DNA from 2 places in the Ensifer sp. ENS10 genome. Region 2 is predicted to be linked to the other one. Evidence: predicted binding sites of a transcription regulator. Region 2 holds the regulator's gene; the other holds the start of a gene.
What was found. The regulator PhoB, encoded in region 2, activates phosphate uptake and scavenging genes when phosphate is short. The targets are predictions, from matches to a motif close to TGTCATNNANCTGTCAT.

Region 1: the regulator PhoB is predicted to act here: its motif matches at 12,298-12,314, upstream of IB265_RS07865 (UDP-2,3-diacylglucosamine diphosphatase).

Annotation. Positions count from the first base shown of each region.
Region 1 is NZ_JACVAS010000002.1:177,965-193,085, forward strand. It holds gene IB265_RS07785 (ABC transporter ATP-binding protein) at 1-83, opposite strand, end outside; gene IB265_RS07790 (hypothetical protein) at 67-507, opposite strand; gene IB265_RS07795 (GNAT family N-acetyltransferase) at 495-1,067, shown strand; gene IB265_RS07800 (tRNA (cytidine(34)-2'-O)-methyltransferase) at 1,074-1,535, shown strand; gene IB265_RS07805 (NADPH-dependent FMN reductase) at 1,616-2,191, opposite strand; gene soxR (redox-sensitive transcriptional activator SoxR) at 2,268-2,738, shown strand; gene IB265_RS07815 (hypothetical protein) at 2,754-3,014, opposite strand; gene hemF (oxygen-dependent coproporphyrinogen oxidase) at 3,232-4,143, shown strand; gene IB265_RS07825 (hypothetical protein) at 4,190-4,366, opposite strand; gene IB265_RS07830 (BON domain-containing protein) at 4,520-4,792, shown strand; gene IB265_RS07835 (ABC-type transport auxiliary lipoprotein family protein) at 4,799-5,413, opposite strand; gene IB265_RS07840 (MlaD family protein) at 5,489-6,859, opposite strand; gene IB265_RS07845 (ABC transporter ATP-binding protein) at 6,941-7,750, opposite strand; gene IB265_RS07850 (ABC transporter permease) at 7,773-8,900, opposite strand; gene dgcA (N-acetyl-D-Glu racemase DgcA) at 9,157-10,140, shown strand; gene IB265_RS07860 (MFS transporter) at 10,092-11,312, opposite strand; gene IB265_RS07865 (UDP-2,3-diacylglucosamine diphosphatase) at 11,410-12,246, opposite strand; gene IB265_RS07870 (NADP-dependent malic enzyme) at 12,420-14,732, shown strand; gene IB265_RS07875 (LuxR C-terminal-related transcriptional regulator) at 15,015-15,121, shown strand, end outside.
Region 2 is NZ_JACVAS010000001.1:457,498-472,618, forward strand. It holds gene phoR (phosphate regulon sensor histidine kinase PhoR) at 59-1,327, shown strand; gene IB265_RS02280 (substrate-binding domain-containing protein) at 1,523-2,557, shown strand; gene pstC (phosphate ABC transporter permease subunit PstC) at 2,654-4,138, shown strand; gene pstA (phosphate ABC transporter permease PstA) at 4,135-5,457, shown strand; gene pstB (phosphate ABC transporter ATP-binding protein PstB) at 5,471-6,286, shown strand; gene phoU (phosphate signaling complex protein PhoU) at 6,337-7,050, shown strand; gene phoB (phosphate regulon transcriptional regulator PhoB) at 7,309-7,992, shown strand; gene IB265_RS02310 (GcrA family cell cycle regulator) at 8,061-8,582, opposite strand; gene IB265_RS02315 (aspartate aminotransferase family protein) at 9,003-10,202, shown strand; gene argF (ornithine carbamoyltransferase) at 10,303-11,220, shown strand; gene IB265_RS02325 (Hsp33 family molecular chaperone) at 11,501-12,490, shown strand; gene apaG (Co2+/Mg2+ efflux protein ApaG) at 12,512-12,904, opposite strand; gene IB265_RS02335 (O-succinylhomoserine sulfhydrylase) at 13,143-14,327, opposite strand; SAM riboswitch at 14,375-14,453, opposite strand; gene IB265_RS02340 (2'-deoxycytidine 5'-triphosphate deaminase) at 14,528-15,121, shown strand, end outside.

The DNA of each region.
Region 1 (15,121 bases), on a different contig from region 2:
CAGAAGCCGAAAAGGCTTTTCGGCGGGAGCGTCGGCTCCTCCGCCGGATAGGGATTGAGGCGGGATTCAAACCAGCCGAACATTGCATTGCTCCTTCAGAGTATTTTGAAGGAAAGCGGGGTTTCCCCGCATTCTTATGATGAAAAGGTCAGTCCGGAAATGCAGCCCGAAAGAGGGTTTCGTCTTCCGGAGTCCCGGAAGCGCGTCGATCTCTTTTAAAAGATAGGTCGCGGAACCGGTCAGGCCAAACGGTGGCCCACTACTCCAGGAAGGCGTGTCAACATCAATACATTCATGTTTGCCTCCGTCGGTTCGCGTTGAAGAGGCCTGATCTCTACCCTTATTCGCGCCGGCATGCCAGATTGTCGCAGGCTGTTTCTTGCACATTTTTTCACCGTTCGGGTATCTGTTGCCGTTTCGGCACAGATTAGCGCCGGCAATATCAGCGACCGCAAAAGCACGCAGCGCCGAGCCTTTGGCAGCGGAGAACACGGATGACTGCTTCATCGGATACGCCTCCTGATCTTCAAGGTGTCGGTTTCGTCCTTCGCCGCCCCCGCGACGGTGATGTGGATGCGCGCCTGAGGCTCGGCCGCCATCCGGAAATCTACCGAATGTTCGGTGCGGGCCGGTCCTTTCCCGGCCTCTTCAGTCAGGGAGAGGCAGCCGCCTGGGTTGCGCGGATCGCCGGACACCCGGCGGCCTGGATCATCGATCAGGACGGCCTCACCGGCGAAGTGAGGCTCGACAATCTCAATCACGTCGATCGGCGTGCGAGCTTCGCCATCGGCATTTTCGATCCGGAACGCCTCGGCAAGGGGCTTGGCACGGCGGTCACCAAGCGGGTATTGGCCTATGCCTTCGATGAACTTGCCCTTCATCGGGTGTCGCTCAGGGTTCTCGCCTTCAATGAGCGGGCGATTGCCGCCTATCGCAAGTCCGGCTTCTCCATCGAGGGCCGCGAACGTGAGTCGGCTCTGATCGACGGAGCGTGGCATGACGACATCATGATGGGCATCCTGGCCGCGGAATTTGACGCGCGGCGTGATGCTACCGGAAACGAGTGACCTGACGTGAGCAATCTGCGCATCGCCCTCTACCAGCCCGACATTCCCGGCAATACCGGCACGATCCTGCGTCTTGCCGCCTGTCTCGGGCTTTGCGTCGACGTGATCGAACCGGCTGGCTTCGACCTCTCCGACCGCAACCTGAAGCGCGCCGGCATGGACTATATCGCCTCGGTGGCGCTCACCCGCCATGTCAACTGGGAGCGCTTCGAAGAGTGGCGAGCGGCGAGCGGACGCCGACTGGTGCTCGCATCTACCAAGGCTGCCCTGCCCTATACGCGCTACGAGTTTCGCCCCGACGACATCCTGCTCTTCGGACGGGAGAGCGCCGGCGTGCCCGACCACGTGCACGAGCGTGCCGACGGCCGAATCCTCATTCCAATGGCGGAGGGCCAGCGCTCGCTGAACATCGCAATCTCCGCCGCAATGATCGCCGGCGAAGCGATCCGGCAGGTTTCTCCAGCCTGACAGTGTAAACATTGCTACCTCCTTGGCTGTCGATCGAGGGGCGCCGAAAGCGGAACCGGCCACCGTCAGTGGTCGGCGCGTTACGCCGCCACCTCGTTGTAGGGTGCGCTCTTGCGCGCCTGTTTCAGTACACGCGCCCACCAGGTCAGCCGGTCGATCATCACGAACAGCGGCGCACGCAATTCCTCGGGCTTGTAGAGGTTGCCGGCAGCGTCGAACTTCGACCACGCCTTGGGGAGAGTGATCCCATCGCGCAGCGTCACCGTATGCAGCTCCCCGAACACCTGGCGCAATTGCTCGACGGCGCGGATGCCGCCCGAGGCGCCGCCATAGGAGACGAAGGAGACAGGCTTTGCGTGCCAGGGCTCGTAGACCGAATCGATCAGTTCCTTGAGCGCCGCCGGATAACCGTGATTGTATTCGGGCGTGACGACGATGAAGGCGTCGGCCTCGGCGATCTTGCGCTCGAGCCACTCGCCCGGATTGACCGCGGCCCCCAGCCCACGCGAGGTCCTCAGCCGCGCCGGATCGATGATCGTCAGGGTGAACACATCAGAAGCCGAAAGTTCCCGGATCAGCCAGTTGGCGACCGTATCGCAGAAGCGACCCTGGCGCGCGCTGCCATAGATCACGGCAAGGGTCATTTTCTCAGTCATGGGATCAAGCTCCTGTTGTCGACGTCATGGAGCCAATGCTATAAAACCTCAACAATAGTTGAGGTCAATAGCCATCATGACAGTTGTGAAAAGCAGCGAATTGCGCCGCGAGCTGACGGTCGGCGAAGTGGCGGAGCGAAGCGGCGTCGCCGTCTCCACCCTGCACTTCTACGAGGCCAAGGGGCTGATCCGCAGCAACCGCACCCGCGGCAACCAGCGCCGTTATCCGCGCAGCGTGCTGCGACGGGTCGCCGTCATCAAGGTGGCCCAGCGCACCGGCATCCCTCTGTCGGAGATCCAGGACGCTTTGTCGGTATTGCCGGACGATCGTCCGTTAACCGTCGAAGATTGGGGCAGATTGTCCGAAAACTGGCGCGAACAGCTGAACGAACGCATCGCCAACCTGATGGCATTGCGCGATCATCTGACGGGCTGCATCGGCTGCGGCTGCCTGTCGCTGCGTGAATGTCCGCTGCGCAACCCGCACGACGTGCTGTCGATGGAAGGCGCCGGACCGCGGTTGATGGATGATGATGGCCACCCTTGAGGGCAGTTAAATGAGTCAATCCGCACTCGGCAGGCGGCGCATGGTGAATTCGATCTCGTCGCCATCGAGCTGCCGCCAGCTTTCGACCTCGGTCCAGTAGGCGGCCTTCGGCCAGGTATCGAACCATTCCCGTGCCTTCGCCCGGGCGGCGCTGCGATCGAGCCGAAAGGTTTCGCGCACGAAAAGGCCATCGCCTCGTGTCGGTTTGTCCCGGCGATGCCGGGCGATCTGCCGCCGCAATCCATCGAGCGGCGGGCCTGCAGGTATTCTTGCCATGGGCTATACCTCTGATAACTAAGATAGTGACGGCGCTAGAGCTTTGCCAGAGGATTGTTCTGCGGCAGGCTCGCGCTGCCCATCAGCGCTCTGGTGCGACAGACCGCCCCGAGGTGCTGGACCGACGTTGCCATCGGCGCGAAAGTGTGAACTGTGGCGACTTCAATCGAATCGGCGGCATTTCATCGGGAAACCCGCCAACAGGACGCAATTTTCCATGGAACGACCGCAGCTCCCCCCGGGCCTCCCCGCAGATATCGAAGTGAAGAAGGCCGAGGCGCGTGCGTGGTTCGAAGGGCTGCGCGACACCATCTGCGCTGCCTTTGAAGGCATCGAGGATGAACTGACCGGTCCCCTCTCCGATCGCGCGCCCGGGCGTTTCGTCGCCAAGGATTGGAGCCGGGACGATGGCAAGGGCGGCGGTGGCCGCATGTCGATGATGGAAGGCCGCGTCTTCGAAAAGGTGGGCGTCCACACCTCGACCGTCTTTGGTGAATTCTCGCCTGAATTCCGCAGCCAGATTCCGGGCGCCGCCGAGGATCCGCGCTTCTGGGCCTCCGGCATTTCGTTGATTGCCCACCCCGTGAACCCCAACGTGCCGGCCGTGCATATGAACACCCGCATGGTGGTGACGACGAGCAACTGGTTCGGCGGCGGTGCAGACCTCACGCCGGTGCTCGACCGCCGCCGCGTCATGACCGATGCGGACACGCAGCTCTTCCATCGCGCCATGGAAATCACCTGCAGCCGCCATGCGGTCGCCGACCACGCCAAGTTCAAGACGTGGTGCGATGACTACTTCTTCCTGCCGCACCGCAACGAGCCGCGCGGAACCGGCGGCATCTTCTACGACTGGTTGCGCTCGTCGGAGGAACAGGGTGGCTGGGATGCGGACTTCGCCTTCACCCGCGACGTAGGCAAGGCCTTTGCCCTCGTCTACCCGAAGATCGTCCGCACCAACTTCAACATGCCCTGGACCGAGGAAGACCGGGATGAGCAGCTCGTGCGGCGCGGTCGCTATGTCGAGTTCAACCTGCTCTATGACCGCGGCACGATCTTCGGCCTGAAGACCGGCGGCAACGTCGAGTCGATCCTGTCGTCGCTGCCCCCGGTGGTGCGCTGGCCCTAAGGCAAGCACAGAGAACGTTTCGCCAGGCACGAACGCTCTCGCCACCTCAACTGCATATCCGCACCTTCTTCAGGATGACCCTGCCATAGGCGCCGTAGGTCTTGACGGTTTTGACGACGCAGCTCTGCCTGTAGCCATAGCTGTAGTTCCCGGCTTGCGCCGGTGTGCCGAAGGCAAGTGCCATCGCTATCGCCAGAGCCATGGCGAAAAAAGAGCCGCGCATCGATATGTCCCCTGCATGCTGATCGTGACCGCGACAGATCCCGTCGCTTGAGGAGACACATGGCACGACTGAGGATTTCCCGCTGTTTCGAATGAAACAGGCGAACAAAGCGTGGCATCCGACGTTTCCCCTGCGTTGAGCGAGGTGGATGCGATGATTTTCAAGAAGCGAACATTCTACGGCGACGAGCCGGAGCGGCAGGCCGCGGATCACCCGGCCGAGCTCGAGCGCCGCGTCGCCCATTTTCTGGCGGTGGCGCCCGGCCTCGATGCCGCCGATCTCACGGTGACTGCCAAGGGCAACACGATCATCCTTGCCGGCTTCGTCGCGACCGCGGCCGAAGCTGCCCGCGCCGAAGAGGCGGCAAGACACATGCAAGGCGTCGCGGAAGTGATCAACCGGATCGAAATAGCCGGCATAAAATAGAAGGCGTCAGATGGAGCCCAGCGTCCAGCTGACGATCTCGGCGGAAACGCTGGCGAAAGCCTGATCCATCGCCTCGATGAAGGCCGGGTTACCCGCACCCTTCACGCTGGCCGTGGCCCGAAACGCCTTTTGCACCCGCACCGTGCCATTGCGGTCGTTGAGGATTTTCGCGAAGATTTCGACGACGGCCGTATCGGCACCTTCCGTCGAGATCTCGAAGGCGCGGATTTCGGTGATGACTTGGTAATCGATCGCAAGGCCCTGGCCCGGCTTGCCGACGCCGCCGATCTTGCCGGTGTCTTCGAAGGCCTGCACGAGCTTCGACTGCACCAGCTTCGGCAGGCGATCGCTCCATTGTGCCTTGGAGAGATATTGCAGCTCGGAACCGGACAGGCGGATGACGACTTGGTCGCTGTCGAGCGCCTTCAGCGCCGTCGGCTCGGGCACCAGGATTTGTTTGCCGGTCGATGCCCGTCCTTCAACGAGAGGTGTAGCCGAAAGGCTGTACGTGTCGTTGACGGCTTTCGTACCGCAGCCGGCAAGTCCGGCTGCCAGCACGAAAATCAGGGCGGAGCGCCATGCTCCTGCTACTCGCACACCCACCAGCCCCGGAAAACTCATACTGCCAATACCCTTGTCCCAAACACCTTGGCGCACTTTTGAGCCGAAGCACAACGCCTGTTTGCCACGCCCGAATCAGCGCCGGGTACGGCCATCATATTGCTTCACCGTCTCGCCGCCAAAGAGAAGACGCTGCGGGTTCTTGTCGAATGTGGAGATGGTGTTCTCCAGGCTCTGGACCGTACGCCGCGTATCGGTGACGAGTGCTTCGACGTCGCGCAGGCCCGAGCCCGAGAAGCGCTTGAGGTTCTCGGCGATCGGGCCGATCTGCGCGTTGAGATTGTCGGCCATCTTGCGGAATGACGCGAGCGTCGCACGGGCGTCAACCGAAAGCGAAGGCGCATCCGCATCACCAAGGAAACCATCGACCTTGACGAGAATGCTGTCGACCCGGTTGGCAGAGGCGTTCAACTTGCTCGCCAACTGGGTGACATCGGTGATCGTGCGGTCGATATCCTGCTGCCGCGCCGTGATCTTTTCGGCAAAGGCGGAAATGTTGGCCACCGTCTTCCGGGCGTCTGCGGTCGCTGCTGTAATGTCGTTGACGACGAGCTCGACCTTCTCCTTGTCCACCGAGGCCACCAGCGTATCGACCCGCTCCAGCGTCTTCTGTGCGTTCTTGCCGAACTGGTCATAGGTCTCGACCGTTCGACGCAGCGCAGCAAGCGTCTCCGTCACTCCGCCCGAAGCCGCCTTCAGGTCGTTGCTGATCTGCTCGACGTTCGAAACGATGTGGTCGATCTTCTTCGGATCCACCGACTTCACCAGGGTCTCGGCAGCCTCGAGGGTCGAATCGAGTTTCTTGGAGGCTGCGCTGACCGAACCGGAAAGCTCCGTCACGCTTCTGAGGAAATCGTCAATCGCGCCGGAATTGTTGGCAAGCGCCGTCGAGAACGTCTCCGCATTGCCGATTGTTTTCGTCAGCGGGCCGCGCACATCGGTCACAAAACCCTGGATGTCGGTGATGGCGTCGTTGGCCCGGTCCATGATCTGGTCGGCAGTCGCCAGCAGGCTGGTAACGCTCGACTGATCCGCAAGGATGCGCGCCTGTGTGCCATTTTCGATCGCGGATCTCAGGATGTTCTCGTCGCCCTTGCGGCCGCCGCTGAGCTCGATATAGGCGGCGCCCGTCAGGCCCTGCACTTCCAGCGTCGCCTTGGTCGATTTCAGTACCGGCGCATCGATCGAAACCTCGGTGACGGCAATCGAATAGCGCGGGTCATTGGCGTCGATCGCAAGATTGCGCACCGTGCCGACGGGGATACCGTTGAAGCGCACCGGCGAGCCGACGGAAAGACCGTTGGCTGAACCCGGAATATTGACCACCAGCTCGACCATCTCGCCGCTGCGGCCGTATTGCGACATCCAGTAGACGAAGCCGAATGCGGCCGCGATCACGAACACCGTGAAGAAACCGACAATGGCGTAGTTCGCTTTCGTTTCCATTCGTACCGACTACCTTCGTGGCCGCTTCACCGGCTCTTGCTCCGATCTCGACATGTGTGCGTCAAAACCGCCTTCTCGAAATCATTGATCGTCCCGCACGATCGAACGTGCCCGCTTGCCCCTGAAATAGGACTGCACCCAGGGGTCGTCGCAGGCCAGCATGTCCTCCACGGTCCCCTCGACCAGAACCTTCTTCTTGCCGAGAACCGCGATGCGGTCACAGACGGAAAACAGGCTGTCGAGGTCGTGAGTCACCATATACACGGTCAATCCCAGCGTGTCGCGCAGCTTGGCGATCAACTCGTCGAACTCGGCAGCCCCGATCGGGTCGAGGCCCGAGGTCGGCTCGTCCAGGAAGACCAGGTCGGGATCGAGCGCCAGTGCGCGTGCGAGAGCCGCGCGCTTGATCATGCCACCCGAAAGCTCCGACGGGTATTTTTCCGCCGCCTCCGGCTCCAGGCCGACCAGCTCGATCTTCACCCGCGCCAGTTCGTCCATCAGGCTCTGCGGCAGATCGAGATATTCCCGCATCGGCACCTGGATGTTCTCGCGCACCGTCAGCGCCGAAAAGAGCGCGCCATGCTGGAAGAGAACGCCAAGGCGCATGTCGAGCGCGATGCGCTCGGCTTCAGTGATCTTGTCGTAGTCGGCGCCCAAGATCTCGATCTTGCCGGAACGCTTCGCCAGCAACCTCAGCACAGTGCGCATCAGCACCGACTTGCCCGTGCCGGAAGCGCCGACGAAACCAAGGATCTCGCCGCGGTAGATTTCGAGGTTCAGCTTGTCGAGCACGATGTTGGAGCCGAAGCCCACCGTCAGGTCACGGACGGAAAGAACGGACTCCCGCCCGTTCGCCTCGGTCGCCTGGTACGCATCGTGCCGTTTTTCCAATGGGTTCACGCTGTTCTCCGCCTCAAAAATCGATTGACGCGTAAAACATGGCGAAGAGCCCGTCGATCAGGATCACCACGAAGATCGACTTGACCACCGAGGACGTCACGTGACGGCCAAGCGATTCCGCGCTGCCGCCGACCTTCAACCCCTCGACGGCCGCCACCACCCCGATGATCAGCGCCATGAACGGCGCCTTGATCATGCCGGCGGCGACGGACGAAAAATCGACCGCTTCCTGCAGACGGGCAAGGAAGGTCGGGATGGTGATGCCGGAATAGCCCCAGGCAACCAGGGCTGCGCCGGTCAAGGCCGCGAAGTTCGCAATGATCGTCAGCAGCGGCAGAGCAACGGTGAGCGCGACGAGGCGCGGAAAGACGAGAACGCCGATCGGGCTCAGTCCCATTACCTTCAGTGCGTCGACTTCCTCGCGCATCTTCATCGAACCGATTTCGGCGGTAATGGCACTGCCGGAACGGCCGGCGATCATGATCGCCGTGAGAAGAACGCCGATTTCGCGCAATTGCAGGATGCCGACGAGATCGACAACGAAGACTTCCGCGCCGAAGTAACGGAGCTGGAACGCGCCCTGCTGCGCAATGATCGCACCGATCAGGAACGACATCAGCATGATGATCGGCACTGCCATCACGCCCATCCGGTCGATCTGGTGAACGATCGCCGCCGGCGAGACACCGCTGTGCCGCCCAAGCTTCAGCTGGGCGCCGCGCACCGCAGAGCCAAGAATATACATGGCAGCGACGATATCTTCCCAGGTCGCGATCATGACCTCGCCGACCGGCGCGAATATGCGCTGGAACAGCGGCACCCGCTCCTTGCCTTCATCGGGCGAACGCAGTTCTGCCGGCAAGGCGTCGATCAGCTCGACATAGCGCTGCCCGCCGTCGGCGAAGTGAACGTCATCTCTGGACGGCCCGACGACACGGGTCACGAAGCGGCGGATGATCCAGGCCCCGGCCGTATCCATCGCGGTCACGCCGGAGAGGTCGAACTGAGCGGCGCTGTCACCCTTGCGCGCGAGTTGGTCCAGCTTCGCCGCCATCGCCTCGGCTGTTTCATGCCGCCAGACGCCGGTGAAGACATAGCTTCGCTCGCCACCACTTTCGGCCAGCGCGACATCAGCGGTCATCTTGCGGGCAGGTTGCGACACGTGGCTTCTGTTTTCCCGAATTTCTACTGCATAATTCCCTGGATCGGGGTCGGTCTCAGGACAAATTTATGCAGCGGGCCTAAAGTGTTACAGCGAACTTTGCGCATCTCAACGCGCGCCGCCGTAAAGATTCGTAAATCCTTACACCGTCATAACCGCTCGTATCGTTGCTGTCACCCGAACCTTCGACCGGTGGCGATACCAGCCCTTCAGAATGCAGGCCGGAGACGTTTTCATGTCACTTTCTCTCGATGCAGCGGTGGAACATTTCCCGATCGCAGGCACCTTTACGATCTCGCGCGGCTCCAAGACGACGGCGAGCGTCGTTACTTGCCGAATCAGTGACGGCACCCACACCGGTTCCGGCGAGTGCGTGCCCTACGGCCGCTACGGTGAAACGATCGATTCAGTGTTGGCCGAGATCGCTTCCATTCGCCCGCGCATCGAGGCTGGCCTGACCCGTGTCGAACTGCAGCGCCAGATGAAACCAGGCGCCGCACGAAATGCCGTCGATTGCGCATTGTGGGACCTGGAGGCCAAACAGAAAAACAAGCCTGTTCATGCGCTTGCGGGCATAGCCTCACCCGACGCACTGACCACCGCCTACACGTTATCGCTCGCCGAGCCAGACACCATGCGCGAACAGGCGGCGAAATATGCCCACCGCGCACTCCTCAAGATCAAGGTCGGCACACCGGACGATGCCGCGCGTATCCGCGCCGTGCGGGCGGGCGCGCCCGAGAGCCGCATCATCCTCGATGCCAATGAGGGTTGGACGCCCGAAACCCTCGCCTATCATTTCGCAATCTGCGCCGAGGAACGGATCGACCTGATCGAACAGCCGCTCCCCGCCGGGCGCGACGAGGCGCTGGCGACGATCGCCCGCCCCGTGCCGATCTGCGCGGATGAAAGCGTGCACGCGACCGAGGACCTTGCCGCGCTCGTCGGCCGTTATGACGCGGTCAATATCAAGCTCGACAAGACCGGCGGCCTCACCGAGGCGTTGCGCATGCGTGATGAGGCCGTGTCCCTCGGCCTTAAGGTCATGGTCGGTTGCATGGTCGGCAGTTCGCTGGCGATGGCCCCGGCGATCCTGGTGGCCCAGGGCGCCGATTTCGTCGATCTCGACGGGCCGCTGCTGCTCGCCGAAGACCGCACACCCGGCCTGCGCTACGAGGCTTCGCTGGTCTTCCCGCCGGAGCCGCGCCTCTGGGGCTGAAGATACCAGGCGGCGACCGCAAAGCAGCAGCCGGCAAAGGCGACGACCGACATCGAATAGAACCCCTTCACCCCGTACCAGGCGTAGAAGTAGCCCGATAGGAACGTCAAGATCGCGGTGAAGATGCCGGTGTAGAAGAAGTAGAGCCCCTGGGCGGACGCTTCCTGGGATTCCACCACCCGCTCGACGAGCTTGTGCTGCATGCCGGTGTGCATGATCGCATAGGTGAAGGCGTGGAAGCACTGGAGGATGAAGTAGCCGCTGAAACCGAGATCCATCGGGAAGATGATCCAGCGCACCACGGCGAGCGAACAGCCCGACAGGATCATCACCCAGACGCTGAAACGGCGGCTGATCGCCTTGGCGAAGATGAACATCGTCACTTCGGCGGCCACGCCCGCGCTCCAGAGCAGGCCGATCTCGGTGCCGCTGTAGCCGATGTGCTGCCAGTAGATCGCCGAGAAGGCAAAAAGCATCGCGTGGCTGGCATTGACCAGCGTCACACCGATCAGGAGCAGCTGCAGGTCGAGCTGCTTGAGCGACTTCGGCGGCGGCTCGGTGAGCGCGGTGATCGGCGATGGCCGGCGCGGCTTGCCGACACGCGGCGCCGCATAGGCCATGGCAATCGTCAGGCCGAAACCGATCGCCATCGCCGGCAGCACCATGTCGCTGCCGAATATGCCGACCATCCAGCCGCCGAGCATGGTTGCGCCGATGAAGGCGACCGAGCCCCAGAGCCGCATATGGGCGTAGTCGAAGCCCCAGCGGCGGACGCCAGAAAGCGCGATCGCCTCGACGATCGGCACATAGGGCGAATAGACCGCCGATTGCAGCGTGTAGATGACCAGCACCGGCCAGAAGTCGCGGAAATAGAACAACACCAGAGCGGTTGCGAGCGACAGGAAGCCAGACCAGATCAGCACGATCGTCCGCTCGCCGAGGCGGTCGGCGATGACGCCGGCGATCGGCGCGGTGATGACGCGCACGAACATCGGCAGCGCCAGCACGACGCCGATCTCGAAGTCGCTCATCGAGAGCGTGCTGAGCCACATCGGAAAATACGGCATCGCGAAGCCGTTGACGATCAACGGCGCGCAGAAGAGCAAGGCGATGCGAAGCGCGAAATGGCGCGGCGGAGGGCCCACGGATGCGGGCGCTGAGGAGGGAATCATCGGCTGACCTGATGGCTGTGCTCAATCTCTAGCACAGCCCTGGCATGCCTCGCCATAACCTAGTTTTCGCGACAGGAGGTGACCTGTCGCTCTCCGGTTACGCAGCGCGCTGTGTCAGCAATTGGGCAAGCAGCTTGTCGGCTTCACCAGAGGCTTCGCCCTCAAGCGCGCCACCGCGCATCTGATGCCAGGTGATGAGTTCCATCGTGCCATCATGGTGCTCGGCGATCGCCGTGCAGCTTTCCACCCAGTCACCGGTATTGATGTAGCGGATATCGCCGATGTCCTCGATGACGGCATGGTGGATGTGGCCGCAGATCACCCCTTGAGCGTCGTGGCGACGGGCTTCCTCGGCAACCACCTTCTGGAACTCGCCGATGAAGTTGACGGCATGCTTCACCTGGAGCTTGGCCCAGGAGGAGAACGACCAATAGGGCATGCCGAGGCGGCGGCGAATGGCGGCCAGGCCGATATTGATGGCGATCGCCGTGTCATAGGCCCAGTCGCCGAGATAGGCGAGTACGCGGGCATTGCGGACCACGACGTCGAATTCGTCGCCGTGCAGCACCAGATAATTACGGCCGTCGGCACCCTCGTGCATGTAGCGCTGCGCCACCTCGATGCCGCCGAAGTGCACGCCGGGAAAATCGCGCAGGAACTCGTCGTGATTGCCGGGGATATAGACGATGCGGGTGCCCTTGCGGGCCTTGCGCAAGAGCTTCTGGACGACGTCGTTGCAGTTCTGCGGCCAGTACCAGCTGCGCTTCAGCCGCCAGCCGTCGACGATGTCGCCGACCAGCACGATCGTCTCCGCTTCGTGATGCCGCAGGAAATCGAGCAGGAAGTCCGTCTTGGCGGCCTTCGACCCGAGATGGACGTCGGAGATGAACAACGTCCTGAGCTTTCGTACGGAGTTGTCTTGCTGCGCCGTCATGCCAGCCTCGTCTTTAATTACGCTTCCTGCCCCCGTGAAAACCAGACTCGTGTTTCAGGAAGATGACATGAGCGCCTTGCCGCCGGTCTGGCCGCCGAAATCAGCACGGCAAAACTGTACCTCGCTCCGAATTCATGCCAAAAGGCACGACCACGAATGAGGAATGTGAGAGCATGAACACGGGCGACAAGACGAAATCCCACATCGGTCCGGCCAGCGGCGACATCGACCAGCAGGCCCTTTTCTTCCACCGTTACCCGCGCCCGGGAAAGCTCGAAATCCAGCCCACCAAGCCGCTCGGCAACCAGCGCGATCTGGCACTCGCCTATTCGCCCGGCGTGGCCGCGCCATGCATCGCCATCCGCGACAACCCGGAAACGGCCGCCGACTACACGGCGCGCGCCAACCTGGTCGCGGTCATCTCCAACGGCACGGCCGTGCTCGGTCTCGGCAATATCGGGCCGCTCGCCTCCAAGCCGGTGATGGAAGGCAAGGCCGTCCTTTTCAAGAAGTTCGCCGGCATTGACGTCTTCGACATCGAGATCGACGCTTCGTCCATCGAGCGCATGGTCGACGTGATCTCGGCGCTGGAGCCGACCTTCGGCGGCATCAACCTTGAAGACATCAAGGCACCGGAATGTTTCGAGGTTGAGCGCCAGCTGCGTGAAAAGATGCAGATCCCGGTCTTCCATGACGACCAGCACGGAACGGCGATCATCGTCGCCGCCGCCATCCTCAACGGCCTGGAACTCGCCGGCAAGGATATCGCCAAGGCGAAGATCGTGACGTCGGGTGCCGGTGCGGCAGCACTCGCCTGCCTCAACCTGCTCGTCATCCTCGGCGCCAAGCGCGAGAACATCTGGGTGCACGATCTCGAAGGCCTCGTCTACAAGGGCCGCGAAGTGCTGATGGACGAGTGGAAGTCCATCTACGCCCAGGAGAGCGACAACCGCGTGCTCGCCGACAGCATCGGCGGCGCAGACGTCTTCCTCGGCCTTTCCGCTGCCGGCGTCCTGAAGCCGGAGCTGCTGGTTCAGATGGCCGAAAAGCCGCTGATCATGGCGCTTGCCAACCCGACGCCGGAAATCATGCCGGAAGAGGCCCGTGCCGCCCGCCCGGATGCGATGATCTGCACCGGCCGCTCGGACTTCCCGAACCAGGTCAACAACGTTCTGTGCTTCCCGCACATCTTCCGCGGCGCGCTCGATTGCGGCGCAAGCACGATCAACGAAGAAATGAAGATGGCGGCGGTCCGCGCCATTGCCGGCCTTGCCCGCGAGGAGCCGTCCGACGTTGCCGCCCGCGCCTATTCCGGCGAAACCCCGGTCTTCGGCCCCGACTACCTGATCCCCTCGCCCTTCGATCAGCGCCTGATCCTCAGGATCGCGCCGGCCGTCGCCAAGGCGGCCGAGGAAAGCGGCGTCGCCACCCGTCCGATCCAGGATTATGACGCCTATCTCGACAAGCTGAACCGCTTCGTATTCCGCTCGGGCTTCATCATGAAGCCGGTGTTTGCCGCCGCGAAGAACGCCCAGAAGAACCGCGTGATCTTTGCCGAGGGCGAAGACGAGCGCGTGCTGCGCGCCGCCCAGGTGCTGCTGGAAGAAAGCACGGCCCGGCCGATCCTGATCGGGCGTCCGCAGATCATCGAGACGCGCCTGCGCCGTTACGGCCTGCGCATCCGTCCGGATGTCGATTTCGAAGTGGTGAACCCCGAAGGCGATCCGCGCTACCGCGACTATGTCGAGGATTATTTCGCCCTCGTCGGACGCCTCGGCGTCATCCCGGAGGCGGCCCGTACGATCGTGCGCACCAACACGACGGTGATCGGTGCGCTTGCGGTCAAGCGCGGCGAAGCCGATGCGCTGATCTGCGGCGTCGAAGGCCGGTACTCCAGGCACATGCGCGACGTTTCGCAGATCATCGGCAAGCGTGAAGGCGTGCTCGACTTCTCCGCCCTCAGCCTGCTGATCTCGCAGCGCGGCGCGACCTTCTTCACCGACACCTATGTCAGCTACTGCCCGAGCGCCGAGGAGATCGCGCAGACGACCGTCATGGCCGCGCAGGAAATCCGCCGCTTCGGCATCACGCCGCGTGCAGCGCTCGTCTCGCATTCGAACTTCGGTTCGCGCGACTCGGAAAGCGCCACCAAAATGCGCAAGGCGCTTCAGCTCGTGCGCGAACTCGCGCCTGACCTCGAAGTCGACGGTGAAATGCACGGCGATGCGGCGATCTCGGAAGCGCTGCGCCAACGCGTCATGCCGGACAGCAGCCTGCCGGGTGAAGCCAACCTGCTGGTCTTCCCCAATCTCGATGCCGCCAACATCACGCTCGGCGTCGTCAAGACCATGACCGACAGCCTGCATGTCGGTCCGATCCTGCTGGGTTCGGCGCTTCCCGCGCACATCCTTTCGCCTTCGGTCACATCGCGCGGTGTCGTCAACATGGCGGCCCTCGCGGTCGTCGAAGCCAGCCATCCGGGCTGACATGATACCGCGGAGATCGCCTTCGATCTTCGCAGCTATCAGGCGCCAGACCGGCGCCCCCAATGCCATATCCAGGCGTCGCGCAGTTGTTGAGCGCGACGCTCTATCGCCCGAGAATCACAGCGGAATCATCCTCTGCTGCCCGCTCGCGCGATCCGGTCGCAAGAACCGGCAATCGAAAATTGCAAAATTGGCACCACACACCAAACGGGTAAGTTTGCGCTGGACAAAAGGTGAACCTCTAACCATGCTGTGGCTTCGGACGAGATTCGGTGTTGTGGCATGACTGAGCAGCAGGCTGTCCTCGACATGCTGGAAATCCTGGAAGGCGGGGGCTGTGTCGAGCCCGCTCATTTCTTTACGCTGATGCGCCGCACGTTCCGCATTGC
Region 2 (15,121 bases):
AAATCATGTCATGAAGGATCGCTATTCCTCGATCATTTTGGTCCGGGAGGAAGACAAAGTGATTCATGAGGATGTCGAGGTGGACGGTTCGAAAGCGTTCTGGCGGGACCTGGTGCCGCGGCTGAAGGCTGAGCGCTGGCTGCTGGGCCTCACCCTGCTTTTGGCGATCCTTGCGACCTTTGCCGGCATCCATTTCCTTATCGTGCTTCCCTTCTGGATCGTTCTGGTTGCGGCGCTGCTCAACCGCAGTGCGCCGGCCTCGGTGATCTTGAGCCCGGCCAAGGCTGTGGCCGTCGATGGCCCGACCAGCGATCCGCTGGTGCCGGCGCTGAATGCGCTCGACATGCCGGTGTTGGTCGTCGCCGCCGATGAGACGGTGGTTTTCCAGAACATCGCCGCGGAGAAAGCCTTCGGCACCATTCCGCCGAACACTTACCTGGCCGCCCGGGTGCGTTCGCCCGGTGTTCTCGACATGATCCGCGAGACGATGGCGACCGGCAAGGCCAACCAGATCGAGCATACCGAGCGGCTGCCGTCGGATGCCGTCTATGTCGTGCGCGTGGCACCCGCCGAAATCGGCGGCGAGGGGCGGACGCCCCGCATCTTCCTGATCACCTTTCGCGATATCTCGCAGGCGCGCCGCATCGACCGCATGCGGTCGGATTTCGTGGCCAATGCCAGCCATGAGCTGCGCACGCCGCTGGCATCGCTTCGCGGTTTCATCGAGACCCTCCAGGGCCCCGCGCGCAACGACTTGAAGGCGCAGGAAAAATTCTTCGGCATCATGCATGAGCAGGTGACGCGCATGAGCCGCCTCGTCGACGACCTCCTGTCGCTCTCGCGACTGGAGCTGCGCTCGCATATCGCGCCGGACGATCCGGTGGACCTTGCGCCCTTGCTCGGCCATGTCCGCGACAGCCTCCTGCCGCTGGCGAAGGACCTGAACGTCACGGTCTCTCTCGTGGTGCCGGACAAGCCCGTCATCGTACAGGGCGATCGCGACGAGCTCATCGAAGTCTTCGAGAACCTGATCGAGAATGCCTGCAAGTACGGCCAGGAGGGCAAGAAGGTCGACATAACCTTGCGTGGCGGCGAAGAAGGCACGCAGGCCGAGGTGATCGTGAAGGACTATGGGCCGGGCATCCCCGCCGAGCATGTCCCGCGCATTACCGAGCGTTTTTATCGGGTCAATGTCGAGGCGAGCCGCTCGAAAAAGGGCACTGGATTGGGCCTTGCCATCGTCAAGCACATCCTCACCCGGCACCGTGCCCGGCTGCTGATCCATTCTGAGATCGGCAAAGGTACGACTTTTACGGTCCGGTTCTGACATATTGGCGCGGGAAAACCCGGGACCGTTCATTTTCCCTTAGCATTTTCAATGACATGAGCTGTCATAAATGTTTCGTCAAACTGACATAAAAGGTGTGGCCATCGGCAGCTAACTAGGGGCAGCCGATAAGACGGCGAAGAGCGCTGCAACGCTTGGCGCACACCAACACAAGCCCATTCCGGGAGAACTTTTATGAAAGCTCTTAAACTCACTGTCGCGGCGCTGGTAGCGTCTGCCGCATTTGCCGGCGCAGCCGCCGCCCGTGACCAGGTTCAGGTCGCTGGCTCCTCGACCGTTCTTCCCTACGCCAAGATCGTAGCCGAGACGTTCGGCGAGACCTTCCCCGACTTCAAGACCCCGGTCGTTGAATCTGGCGGCTCCTCGGCCGGCCTGAAGGAATTCTGCAAGGGCGTCGGCCCGGACACCATCGACGTCGCGAACTCCTCGCGCAAGATCAAGGACAGCGAAGTCGAGGCCTGCAAGGCCGCTGGCGTGACCGAAATCCAGGAAGTCAAGATCGGCTATGACGGTATCGTCTTCGCGACCGACGCCGGCAATGCCGACCTCGCCCTGAAGCCGGAAGACCTCTACAAGGCTCTCGCTGCTGAAGTCGTCGTCGACGGCAAGCTCGTTGCCAACCCTTACAAGAAGTGGTCGGAAGTCAACTCCGCCCTTCCGGAAGTTGAAATCGCCGCCTTCATCCCGGGCGAAAAGCACGGCACCCGCGAAGTCTTCGAAGAGAAGATCCTGGCTGCAGGCTGCAAGAACGCCGGCGCCGTTGACGTCATCAAGGCTGCCGTTACCGATGAAAAGCAGCAGCACAGCAAGTGCGTCGCGGTCCGCAAGGACGGCATGGCTGTCGACATCGACGGCGACTACACCGAGACGCTCGCCCGTATCGCTGCCAACAAGAACGGCATCGGTGTCTTCGGCCTGTCCTTCTACGAAAACAACGCCGACAAGCTGAAGGTCGCGACCGTCAACGGCATCGTACCGTCGACCGAAACGATCGCTTCCGGCGAGTATCCGGTTTCCCGCCCGCTGTTCTTCTACGTCAAGAAGGCACACCTTGGCGTTATCCCGGGCCTCAAGGAATATGTTGAGTTCTTCATCAACGACCAGATGATCGGCCCGGACAGCCCGCTCGCCGAGTACGGCCTGGTTGCTGCTCCGGACGCCGAGCGCGAAGAAATCCGCAAGGCTTTCGCAGCCGGCAACATGCTCTGATAACGACAAGCCCCGGCGCGATATCCTTCGCGCCGGGGCATGCCTTCATTCGATTTGCCGGCGGCCCATGGCGGGCGATACCGGGGAGACGTGCGGATGAGTACCTCGCTCCTTCTTTTGCTAATTATTGTTATTGGTTTCATTGCCTATTTTGCCGGTCGCGCACGTTCGCTGGCGCAGGCTGGCGGCAAGCTCTCCAACCTTCATTCCTTGCCGGGCTATCACGGCAGCTACGTCGCTATCTGGGCGATGCTGCCGGCGGCGCTCGTTCTCGGCACCTGGCTGATTGCCGCTCCTATCTATATTGACGGGAGCACGCGCGCGGCCCTGCCGGACACCGTCCAGAGCCAGGGGACCGCCGCGGTTCAGCTCGCGCTCGGCCAGGTCAAGTCCGTTGCCGGTGGTCTGCTGCGCCTGAGCGGCGAGGAGGTTGCGGCACTTCAAAGCGGTGCCGCCAATCTCCGCTCGACGCTCGCAGCCAAGGGCGTCGCCCTGGCCGGCGAAGGCGAGCCCTACATGGTCACCGTCGCCCAGCATTTCAACGCGATGGCCGCCGCCAACCGCTGGCTGATGACCGCGGCCGTACTGTTGATCGCGATTGCCGGCGGCATCTACGCCATCCGCAACATCGCGACCCGCTTCCGTGCACGCAACCAGGTCGAGCGGGTCATTCTCGGCTCGCTGATCGTCGCGTCTTCCATCGCCATCCTGACGACGGTCGGCATCGTCGCCTCGATGCTGTCGGAAGCCGGCCGCTTCTTCACCATGGTCTCGCCGTTCGAATTCTTCTTCGGCACGGTCTGGGATCCGCGCTTCGCTGCTGCCGGCAGCGGTGGCGCCTCCGGTCAGTTCGGCCTGGTCCCGCTTCTCACCGGCACGCTCTACATCGCCTTCGTCGCGATGCTCTTTGCGGTGCCGATCGGCCTCTTCGCAGCCATCTACATGGCGGAGTATGCAAGCCCGCGCTTGCGTTCGACCGCAAAGCCGCTGCTCGAAGTGCTCGCCGGCATCCCGACCATCGTCTACGGTTTCTTCGCTCTCGTGACCGTTGGTCCGTTCCTGCGTGATATCTCGGCGCAGCTGAACGGCCTTGCCACCGGCAATTACCAGAACTTCATCCAGGCGCAGAGCGTGGTCACCGCAGGCATCGTCATGGGCATCATGCTGATCCCGTTCGTGTCGTCGCTCTCGGACGACATCATCACCCAGGTGCCGCGCGCATTGCGTGACGGCTCGCTCGGTCTCGGTGCCACCCGCTCGGAAACGGTCAAGAAGGTTATTCTCCCGGCAGCACTTCCCGGCATTGTCGGCGCGCTGCTTCTGACCGCATCGCGTGCCGTCGGCGAGACGATGATCGTCGTGCTGGCAGCCGGTGTCGCGGCCCGCATGCAGATCAATCCCTTCGAGCCGATGACGACGGTGACCGTGAAGATCGTCAACCAGTTGACGGGCGACCTCGAGTTCACCTCGCCGCAGACGCTGGTGGCCTTCGCGCTGGGCATCACGCTCTTTGTCATCACGCTCGGCCTCAACATTTACGCGCTCTACATCGTGCGCAAATACCGGGAACAGTACGAATGACCGACATCGCTTCCCCGACCGTCCGGATCTCCGCCCGTCCTGAATCCGCAAAGCGCGATATCGGCATCAAGCGTCGCTATGCCGCCGAGCGCCGGTTCCGCGCCTACGGCATTGCGGCAATCAGCACCGGTCTCTTCTTCCTGGCGCTGCTGCTGTGGACCGTCATTTCCAACGGCTACACCGCGTTCCAGCAGACGACGATCACGCTGCCGATCGAATTCACCGAAAAGGTCATCGACCCCAACGGCGAACGCACGACCGACAGCAAGGTACTGATGACCGCCAACTATCCGCTGCTGGTGCGTGATGCGCTCGTCAAGCAGCTCGGCATCGATGCGACCAAACGGCCGCTGGTCAAGCAGGCGACCGACATGGTTTCTGCGAGCTCCCGTACGCTCTTGCGCGACATGGTCGTGGCGGATCCGTCCATCGTCGGCAAGACCATTCCGGTCACGCTGTTGGCCGAAGCCAACATCGACTCCGCCAACAAGGGCCAGATCGACCTCAAGGTCGAAGAGAGCAAGCGCAAGGTCAAGGACCAGCAGGTCACCTGGATGAACGAGCTCGCAAGCGCCGGCGTCCTGAAGAAGAGCTTCAACACCGGCATCTTCACCTTCGGCGCCTCCAGCCGTCCTGAAGCGGCGGGCGTCGGCGTTGCCGCCCTTGGCTCGTTCTACATGATGCTGATCGTGCTCGTGCTGTCGTTGCCGATCGGCGTTGCCGCCTCGATCTATCTCGAAGAGTTCGCTCCGAAGAACCGGCTCACCGACCTGATCGAGGTCAACATCAACAACCTCGCGGCCGTTCCGTCGATCGTCTACGGTTTGTTGGGTCTCGCCGTCTTCATCAACTTTGCCGGCATGCCGCGTTCGGCAGCGGTCGTCGGCGGTTTCGTGCTGACGCTGATGACCCTGCCGACGATCATCATCGCCACCCGCGCGGCCTTGAAGGCGGTCCCGCCGTCCATCCGCTCGGCGGCGCTCGGTCTCGGTGCCTCGAAGATGCAGACCATCTTCCACCACGTTCTGCCGCTGGCCATGCCGGGCATTCTGACCGGTACGATCATCGGCCTGGCCCACGCGCTTGGCGAAACCGCGCCGTTGCTGTTGATCGGCATGGTCGCCTTCGTCGTCGACTATCCCGGTTCGCCGATGGAGCCGTCGACAGCGCTGCCGGTGCAGATCTACATGTGGGCCAACGAGGCGGAACGCGCCTTCGTCGAGCGCACCTCCGGCGCGATCATCATTCTTCTCATCTTCCTCGTCGTCATGAACCTTGGCGCCATTCTGTTGCGACGTCGCTTTGAGCGCCGTTGGTAGTGAGGTAATTACTATGAACATCATGTCAGAAGCAGCGGTCGAGAAAGCCTTGGATCAGAAAATGAACACGGTTCCCTTCAAGATGATCGGCAAGGATGTGTCGGTCTACTACGGCGAGAAGCGGGCGCTTTTCGACGTCAACCTCAACATCCGCGAGAACACGGTAACGGCGCTGATCGGTCCGTCGGGCTGCGGCAAGTCGACCTTCCTGCGCACGCTGAACCGCATGAACGACACCATCGAGAACTGCCGCGTCACCGGCAAGATCACGCTCGATGAGGACGACATCTACGACCCGACCATTGACGTGGTCGAGCTGCGCGCCCGCGTCGGCATGGTGTTCCAGAAGCCGAACCCGTTCCCGAAGTCGATCTACGACAACGTCGCCTACGGTCCGCGCATCCACGGGCTTGCCCGCACCAAGGCGGATTTTGACGAGGTCGTCGAAACCAGCCTGCAGAAGGCAGGTTTGTGGAACGAGGTGAAGGACCGCCTGCAGGAGCCGGGCACCGGCCTCTCCGGTGGTCAGCAGCAGCGCCTTTGCATCGCACGCGCTGTTGCCGTCAGCCCGGAAGTCATCCTCATGGACGAGCCCTGCTCGGCACTCGACCCGATCGCGACCGCCAAGGTCGAGGAACTCATCCATGAACTGCGCACGAACTTCACGATCGTCATCGTGACCCACTCGATGCAGCAGGCCGCCCGCGTGTCGCAGCGCACCGCCATGTTCCACCTCGGCAATCTCGTCGAGGAGAACGACACCGACAAGATGTTCACCAATCCGGATGACCAGCGCACCCAGGATTACATCATGGGCCGCTTCGGCTGAGGCCAATCACGGCTGCAACAGTCACTGGAAAGCGCCCGTAAGGATCGACGATCATGTCCATGCATATCATGTCCGCCTATGACGAAGAACTGAAGTACCTGACGCGCCGCATCTCGGAAATGGGCGGTCTCGCCGAGCAGATGGTCGCCGAATCCGTCCGCGCTCTGGTCAATTCCGACCTGGCGCTGGCGCAAAAGGTAATCTCGGACGACACTGTTCTCGATGATGCCGAGCGTCAGATCGGCGAGAAGGCGATCGTCACGATCGCCAAGCGCCAGCCGGTCGCCGCCGACCTTCGCGAGATCATGGGGTCGATCCGCATCGCCTCCGACCTGGAGCGTGTCGGCGACCTCGGCAAGAACACTGCCAAACGCGTGATCGCGGTTGCCGGTTCGGGCATCCCGCGCAAGCTCGCCCGCGGTCTCGAGCACCTCGCCGAGCTCGCTCTGGTGCAGCTCAAGGAAGTGCTCGACGTCTATGCGTCGCGTTCGCCGGAAAAGGCCAACAGCATTCGTGAGCGCGACGAGGAGATCGACGCGATCTACACCTCGCTGTTCCGCGAGTTGCTCACCTACATGATGGAAGATCCGCGCAACATCACGCCCTGCACGCATCTTCTGTTCTGTGCCAAGAACATCGAGCGTATCGGCGACCACGCGACCAACATCGCCGAGACGATCTATTACATGGCGACGGGTGCCCAGCCGGAGGGCGAGCGCCCGAAGGATGACAACACGTCGACGTTGGGCTCGGTCAACGACTAGAAGGTTGGAGCGGGATGCGGGGGACAACCGCATACACTTTTCCTCATCCCGCTCTGGCGTTAAACGCGCCGTTCGCAATGCATGCCCCATGAATATCATCCGGTCGCGGCTTCGGTCGCGGCCCCGAATTCCTGTATCTGAAGCATGCGGTTTTCGCCCCGCCTTTGAAAACGGCGGATGTGCTCCAGATTTAGAGTGTCTGAGTGCCGGCCGGTCCGCTGGACCCGCGCGGCGCTCGCGGTAAGGAGACGTTACCTGATGTTGCCAAAAATCGCCGTGGTCGAAGACGAAGAGGCGCTGAGCGTCCTGCTGCGTTACAATCTGGAAGCTGAAGGCTTCGACGTCGATACGATCCTCAGGGGTGACGAGGCGGAGATCCGGCTACAGGAACGCCTGCCCGACCTTCTGATCCTCGACTGGATGTTGCCTGGCGTCTCCGGCATCGAGCTTTGCCGTAGGTTGCGCCAGCGCCCGGAGACGGAGCGGCTGCCGATTATCATGCTGACGGCGCGCGGCGAGGAAAGCGAGCGCGTTCGCGGTCTGGCGACCGGTGCCGACGACTATGTGGTCAAGCCCTTCTCCACGCCGGAGCTGATGGCCCGCGTCAAGGCGATGCTCCGCCGGGCGAAGCCCGAAGTTCTCTCGACGCTGCTGCGCTGCGGCGACATCGAGCTCGACCGGGAAACCCATCGCGTCCATCGCCGCAGCCGCGAAGTTCGCCTGGGGCCGACAGAGTTCCGCCTGCTGGAGTTCCTGATGTCCTCTCCGGGCCGTGTCTTCTCGCGCTCGCAGTTGCTGGACGGCGTCTGGGGCCACGACATCTATGTCGACGAGCGGACCGTCGACGTGCATGTCGGCCGCCTGCGCAAGGCGCTGAACTTCTCGACCATGCCTGATGTCATCCGCACCGTGCGCGGCGCCGGCTACTCGCTCGAAAGCTGAGAAGGGCAAACAGAAGTCAATAAAAAAGGGGCCGATCGGCCCCTTTCGTTTTGGTCCTGTGCGGATCCTTAGCGCATCCGACGGCGCTCGGCGGACGGCTGGTAGGCAAGCCGCGCATGAAAGCTGCAATAGGGCGAAGCTTCCGGGGAATCGTTGCCGCAGAAGTGGAACTCTTCCTTCAGCGGGTCGCCGATCGGCCACTTGCAGGTGCGTTCCGTGAGCTGGGTTAGCTCGAGGCGGCGCGACATCGGCACGACCACGTCGGTCTGGATGCTGAAATCCTGCTCGGCAACGAGATCGACTTCGATCTCTTCCTTGAGAACGGTGGCGCCGGACGGACGGGCAACGGTGCGGGTCGAAACGCGCGAGGCGTAGTTCGGAGCGCGCGGCGCCGAGGTCGGCCGCTTCGGGCGGGCCGCCGCAGTGGTGCTGCCGCCGGCTTTGGCACGGCCTGGAAGGCTCAGGCGATGAACCTTGCCGATGACAGCGTTACGGCTGACGCCGCCGAGCTGTGCCGCGATCTGGCTTGCGCTCAGGCCCTCGGACCAAAGCTTCTTCAGTTTCTCCACCCGCTCGTCAGTCCAGTTCATTTCTGCACTCTCCGTTCTCAGCGTTGGGGATGGCAGAATCCCTCACCGCACCCCGGTTGAATCCCGAGGTTGCAAACGCGATAACTCTTTTGGTGACTAGGTCCGCCGCATGCGTCTAGTAATTGAATGTTAACGTACTGACCGTCGGACTCCGTGGCAAGAGTCCCGGGATTCACGCCGAATCGATTTCGTAGTTTTCCCCAACTTGCTCGGCTGGCGTTGCATTTTTGCAAGCCCTTCCGGGCGATTTTTTCGCCGCCGGGAAACGGGCTTCTCTGTTGCACTGCAAGGCTTGGTTTTATTGACATTGCGGCGCGAAATAGGAATAGTGCCTGCGCCGCCGAAAGGCGGCATTTTTGATTTTTATCGGGCCGCATGAAGCAGCGGGACCGATGCCGACTGGAGTAAGGAGAGCCTCGCATGACTGCAACCACGCCGCTTTACGATACCTACATGCGCGCGCCGTTGCGTTTCGAGCGAGGAGAGGGCGTCTGGCTGATCGCCGAAGACGGCTCGCGCTATCTCGACTTCGCCGCCGGCGTTGCCGTGAACTCGCTCGGCCACGCGCATCCGCATCTCGTCGAGGCGCTGAAGGCGCAGGCCGAGAAGGTCTGGCACCTTTCCAACCTTTACGAAGTTCCCGGTCAGGAAAGTCTTGGACGCCGCTTGGCGGCCGTCACCTTTGCCGATCGGGTCTTCTTCACCAATTCCGGTGCGGAAGCGCTGGAATGCGCGATCAAGACGGCGCGGCGGTACCACTTCGCCAAAGGCCAGCCGGAGAAGTTTCACATCATCACCTTCGAGGGCGCGTTCCACGGTCGCACGATCGCGACGATCGCCGCCGGTGGTCAGCAAAAGTACATTGAAGGTTTCGGGCCAAAGGCCCCAGGGTTCTACCAGGTTCCGTTCGGCGACATCGCGGCCGTCAAGAATGCGATCACCGAGGAGACCGCCGCGATCCTGATCGAGCCGATCCAGGGCGAGGGCGGCATCCGTCCCGCGACCAAGGAATTCATGCAGGAACTGCGCGCCCTCTGCGACGAATTCGGCCTGCTCCTGATCCTCGACGAGGTTCAGACCGGCGTCGGCCGCACCGGCAAGCTTTTTGCCCATGAGTGGACGGGCATCCGCCCGGATATCATGGCCGTTGCCAAGGGTATCGGTGGCGGCTTCCCGCTCGGCGCTTGCCTGGCGACGGAAGAGGCGGCCGCCGGCATGGTGGCGGGCACGCATGGCTCGACCTATGGCGGCAATCCGCTGGCGATGGCCGTCGGCAACGCCGTGCTCGACGTCATCCTCGCTGATGGCTTCCTCGCCCATGTGCGCGACGTCGCGCTCGTCTTCCGCCAGGGCCTTGCTTCGCTGAAGGATCGCTATCCCGATGTCATCGAGGATATCCGCGGCGATGGCCTGATGCTGGGCATCAAGGTGAAGGGCCCCTCGGCCGATCTCCTGAAGGAGATCCGCGCCGAGAAGCTCCTGGCCGTGCCGGCCGGCGACAACGTGTTGCGCCTGCTGCCGCCGTTGACTGTGACGGCGGAGGAAGCACGCGAGGGCCTCGTACGCATCGAGCGCGCCGCCGAAGCAGTGACGAAGGCAAGTGGTAACGCTGCGGCCTGACCGATAGGGCCAAGACTGACCCAGGATGGTAGAATGACCTTCGTGCGTTCACGCCGCTGCGTGGCGCACATAGGTTCGATTTTTTGAGGAACCGAGTACGATGGCAGGCACCAGACACTTTCTCGATCTTTCGGCCATGACGGCCGCCGATCTTCGGACGATCATCGATGATGCCCGCGTCCGAAAGGCGACGACCAAGGCCGGAACCGCCGAGAAGCCGCTCGCCGGCAAGATGCTGGCGATGATCTTCGAAAAGCCGTCCACCCGCACCCGTGTGTCCTTCGATGTCGGCATGCGCCAGCTCGGCGGCGAAACCCTGTTCCTTTCGGGCACGGAGATGCAGCTCGGTCGCGCCGAGACGATCGGCGATACGGCGAAGGTCCTGTCGCGCTATGTCGACGCGATCATGATCCGCACCACCGACCATCGCCGCCTGCTGGAATTGGCAGAACACGCGACGGTACCCGTCATCAACGGCCTGACCGATGACACCCATCCGTGCCAGATCATGGCCGACATCATGACCTTCGAGGAGCATCGCGGACCGGTGAAGGGCAAGACGATCGCCTGGACCGGCGACGGCAACAACGTGCTGCACTCGCTGATCGAAGGCTCCGCCCGCTTCGGCTATCGCATGAACATGGCCGTGCCGCTCGGCTCCGAGCCGCAGGACAAGATCCTGAACTGGGCCCGCAACAACGGCGGCGAGATCCTGCTGTGTCACGATGCCGAGCAGGCGGTCGCCAACGCCAATTGCGTTGTCACCGACACCTGGGTGTCGATGAACCAGGAGCATCGTGCCCGCGGCCACAACGTCTTCCAGCCCTATCAGGTCAACGAGGCGCTGATGAAGCAAGCGGCATCCGATGCGCTGTTCATGCATTGCCTGCCGGCGCACCGTGGAGAGGAGGTGACCGACGAGGTGATCGACGGTCCGCAGTCGGTGGTCTTCGACGAGGCCGAAAACCGCCTGCATGCGCAGAAGTCGATCATCGCCTGGTGCATGGGGCTCGTCTAGGCCCTTGCGAGCGCCGCGGTGAGCGCGATGGCGCAGCGCTTCGGCGGCTGTGAGGCTGGCTATTGACATTGCCGCCGTGCGACACGATCTAGGCGGCTGCAGGGCGCTCCTGGCAACAGTGAAGCGCCGACTGCCACGGGTGGTGCGCGGCGCAATGGCTGATGGCACATATCCGGTGGACAATCCGTTTATCGCGGGATCGATTGAGACAGCGGGCACGTTGCGCCGGGGGACAGGAATGTCCCCGGCGCAACGCAGTTGCTGAGGCAAGGAGCAAGACATGACTGACATGACGCCAGGGCTTGGTGAATTCGACTTCGCCGGTGACGATCACGTCGTGCCTTTCCAGGTGGAAGGCCTCGACGTGCGCGGCCGCGCCGTGCAGCTCGGCCCGATGCTCGACGCAATTCTGGAGCGCCACAACTATCCGCTTCCGGTCGCGCGGCTCGTTGCCGAAACCGTCGTGCTGACGGTTCTGCTCGGCACTTCGCTGAAGTTCGAAGGCAAGCTGATCGTCCAGACGAAAGGCGATGGTCCGGTCGATCTCGTCGTCGCAGACTTCTCGACGCCGGATCGCGTGCGCGCCTATGCCCGCTACGATGCAGATGCGCTTGCCGACGCCGAGAAGGATGGCCGCACCCTTTCGCATGAACTGCTTGGCAAGGGCGTACTCGCCTTCACCATCGACCAGGGCGCTCATACTCAGCGCTATCAGGGCATCGTTGCGCTGGACGGCGCCACGCTGGAAGAAATCGCTGGCGTCTATTTCCGCCAGTCAGAGCAGATCCCGACCAAGGTCAGGCTCGGCGTTGCCGAGCTGCTCGACCGCGATGAAAGCGGCAAGCCGCGCCATCGCTGGCGTGCCGGCGGCATGGTCGCGCAGTTCCTGCCGGAAGCGCCGGAGCGCATGCGCCAGCCTGATCTTTCCGGCGGCGATGGCGATGACGGGGAAGGCGTCTTCGAGGATGACGATCTCTGGGCGGAAGCCAAGGTGATGGTCGAGACGATCGACACCGACGAGCTGACCGACCCGATGGTCGGAACCGAACGCTTGCTCTACCGGCTGTTTCACGAGCGCGGCGTTCGCGTCTATGAGCCGCAGGCGGTTTATGACCGTTGCAGCTGCTCGCGCGAGAAGCTGCACTCGGTGCTCGCCAATCTGGACGCTGATGATATCGAAAGCACCATCGAGGATGGGGCCGTGAAGGTCACCTGCGAATTCTGCTCGACGACCTATCGTTTCGAGGCAAGCGAAGTGCGTCCACAGTAGCCGGCGCCACTCCGGATCAAGCTAGTTCAGGGTACGCACGAGCCCGGGTGAATCGAGCGAGAAGGCGGGGATGGCCACGTTGAAGGTCTCTCCGCCTTCCGCTTCCATACTGTAATGGCCGAACATCACGCCCGACGGCGTATCCAGCGGGCAGCCGGACGAATACTCATAGGTGTCGCCGGGATTGAGCAGCGGCTGTTCGCCGATCACGCCGGGACCGCTGACCTCATCGACCTGCCCATTCTCATCGGTGATATGCCAGTAGCGGGTCATCAACCGCACGGCTGCGTCCGAATGGTTTGAGATGACAATGCGATAGCCCCAGACATAGCGGCCGTCATCGGGGTCCGACTGCTCTTCGAGATAGTACGGCTCCACCGTAACTTCTATGTCGCGGGTCAAAGCGCGATACATGGGCAACACCTTGCTTCGGTCTTTCAGGGTATTCTACAGCAAGATGGTTTCGTCAAGAATAACGGCAAGATTGTGCATACCCATTCTGGGGCAAGGGCTTGCGGGTATCCGGATCGGCTGTTCGAACCCGCTCGATCCCGCTGGTGAGGCCATATTGGATGGCGGGGCGCCCGCTGCATGAGCGCCACGAGGGATCGACGGCCGCCGTCTGTTGTGGCGGCCGTATCTTTTCGTTGCCTCAGGCTTTGACGGCCTCAAGCGCGCGGGCGAAATCCTCGACGACATCCTCGCTGTCTTCGATGCCGGCCGAGAAACGCACCGTGCCGGCGGAAATGCCCAGCTCTTCGCGGGCCTCGTCGGTCAGGTTCTTGTGCGTCGTCGTTGCCGGATGGGTGATCAGGCTCTTGCTGTCGCCGAGATTGTTGGAGATGCGCACGATCTCGAGCGCATTCTGCAGCGCGAATGCCGCATCCTTGCCGCCCTTCAGTTCAAAGGCGACGAGGGTGGAGCCGCCGGTCATCTGCTTGGCGATGATGTCGGCCTGCGGGTGATCCTTGCGGCCGGGATAGATGACCTTCGCCACCTGCGGCTGCTCAGCCAGGAAGTCGGCGACGCGGCGTGCGGTTTCCGTCTGCTGGCGCACGCGCAACGGCAAGGTTTCGATGCCCTTCAGCAGCGTCCAGGCATTGAACGGCGACATGGCCGGGCCGGTATGACGGAAGTAGTCGTGCAGGTTCTCGTTGATCCATTCCTTGTCAGCAAGCACGACGCCGCCGAGGCAGCGGCCCTGGCCATCGATATGCTTGGTGGCGGAATAGACGACGATATGGGCGCCGAGTTCCAGCGGCTTCTGGAAGAGTGGCGTCGCAAAAACGTTGTCGACGACGACCTTGGCGCCGATCTGGTTGGCGAGCTTGGCCACACCGGCAATGTCGATGACTTCGAGCGTCGGGTTGGTCGGGCTTTCCAGGAAGAAGACCTTGGTGTTCTTCTGGATCGCCTTTTCCCAGTTGGCGAGATCGCGTCCATCGACCAGCGTGCATTCGATGCCGTATTTCGGCGCCAGCGTCTCGACCACCCAGCGGCAGGAACCGAACAGCGCACGGGCGGCAACGATATGATCGCCGGCCTTCAGCTGGCAGAGGATTGCCGCGGAAACGGCAGCCATGCCCGAAGCCGTGGCGCGCGCGTCTTCGGCGCCTTCCAGCATGCACATGCGCTTTTCGAACATGTCGTTGGTCGGGCTGCCGTAGCGGGCATAGATGAAGCCTTCGGTCTCGCCCTTGAAACGCGCTTCTGCCGCCTCGGATGTCTCGTAGACGAAGCCCTGGGTGAGGAAGATCGCCTCGGACGTCTCGCCGTGCTGGGAGCGGGTGGTTCCGCCGTGGACGAGTTGTGTTGCCGGGCGCCAGTTTTTGCTCATGTGACGATCACCTTCAAAAACAAAAAAAAACCGGCCGCAAAAATGGGCCGGTTTGACACCCGGCCTTTTTAGCTACTTGTTTAACGTGGCTGCAAGCCGACCGGCCAAATCACCACGGGATAAAGCTTCAATACTGCTAGGGTGCGCTTGCGTCAATTCCCGGAGTTTGGTTTTGTCTCGCAACTGGAAAGAGGACTGCAATGGCCCGCGATACTGGGATTTTGGCCGACCGCGCGATCGCCGCGCTGCTCGAAACGGGGCGCCTGAAGAGCGAGAGGCCGCTGGATGACGATCAGATCCAGCCGGCAAGCCTCGACCTGCGCCTTGGCGCCAAGGCTTTCCGCGTCCGCGCGAGCTTCATGCCCGGCCCGTCCCACCTCGTCGCCGACAAGCTCGACCGGCTGAAGCTGCATGTCGTCGATCTCACCGACGGTGCCGTGCTTGAAACCGGCTGCGTGTACATCGTGCCGTTGATGGAGAGCCTGGCGCTGCCTGCGGGCATGTCGGCCTCGGCCAATCCGAAAAGCTCGACCGGCCGCCTCGACATCTTCACCCGCGTGATCACCGACCGCGCCCAGGAGTTCGACAAGATTCCTGCCGGCTATAGCGGTCCGCTCTATCTCGAAATCAGTCCGCGCACCTTCCCGATCGTCGTGCGCCGTGGTTCGCGCCTGTCGCAGATCCGCTTCCGCATGGGCCAGTCGCTGCTCTCCGAACAGGAGCTGCTGGCGCTGCATGAAAGCGACGTGCTGGTGGCGAGCGAACGCCCGAATGTCAGCGGCGGCGGCATTGCG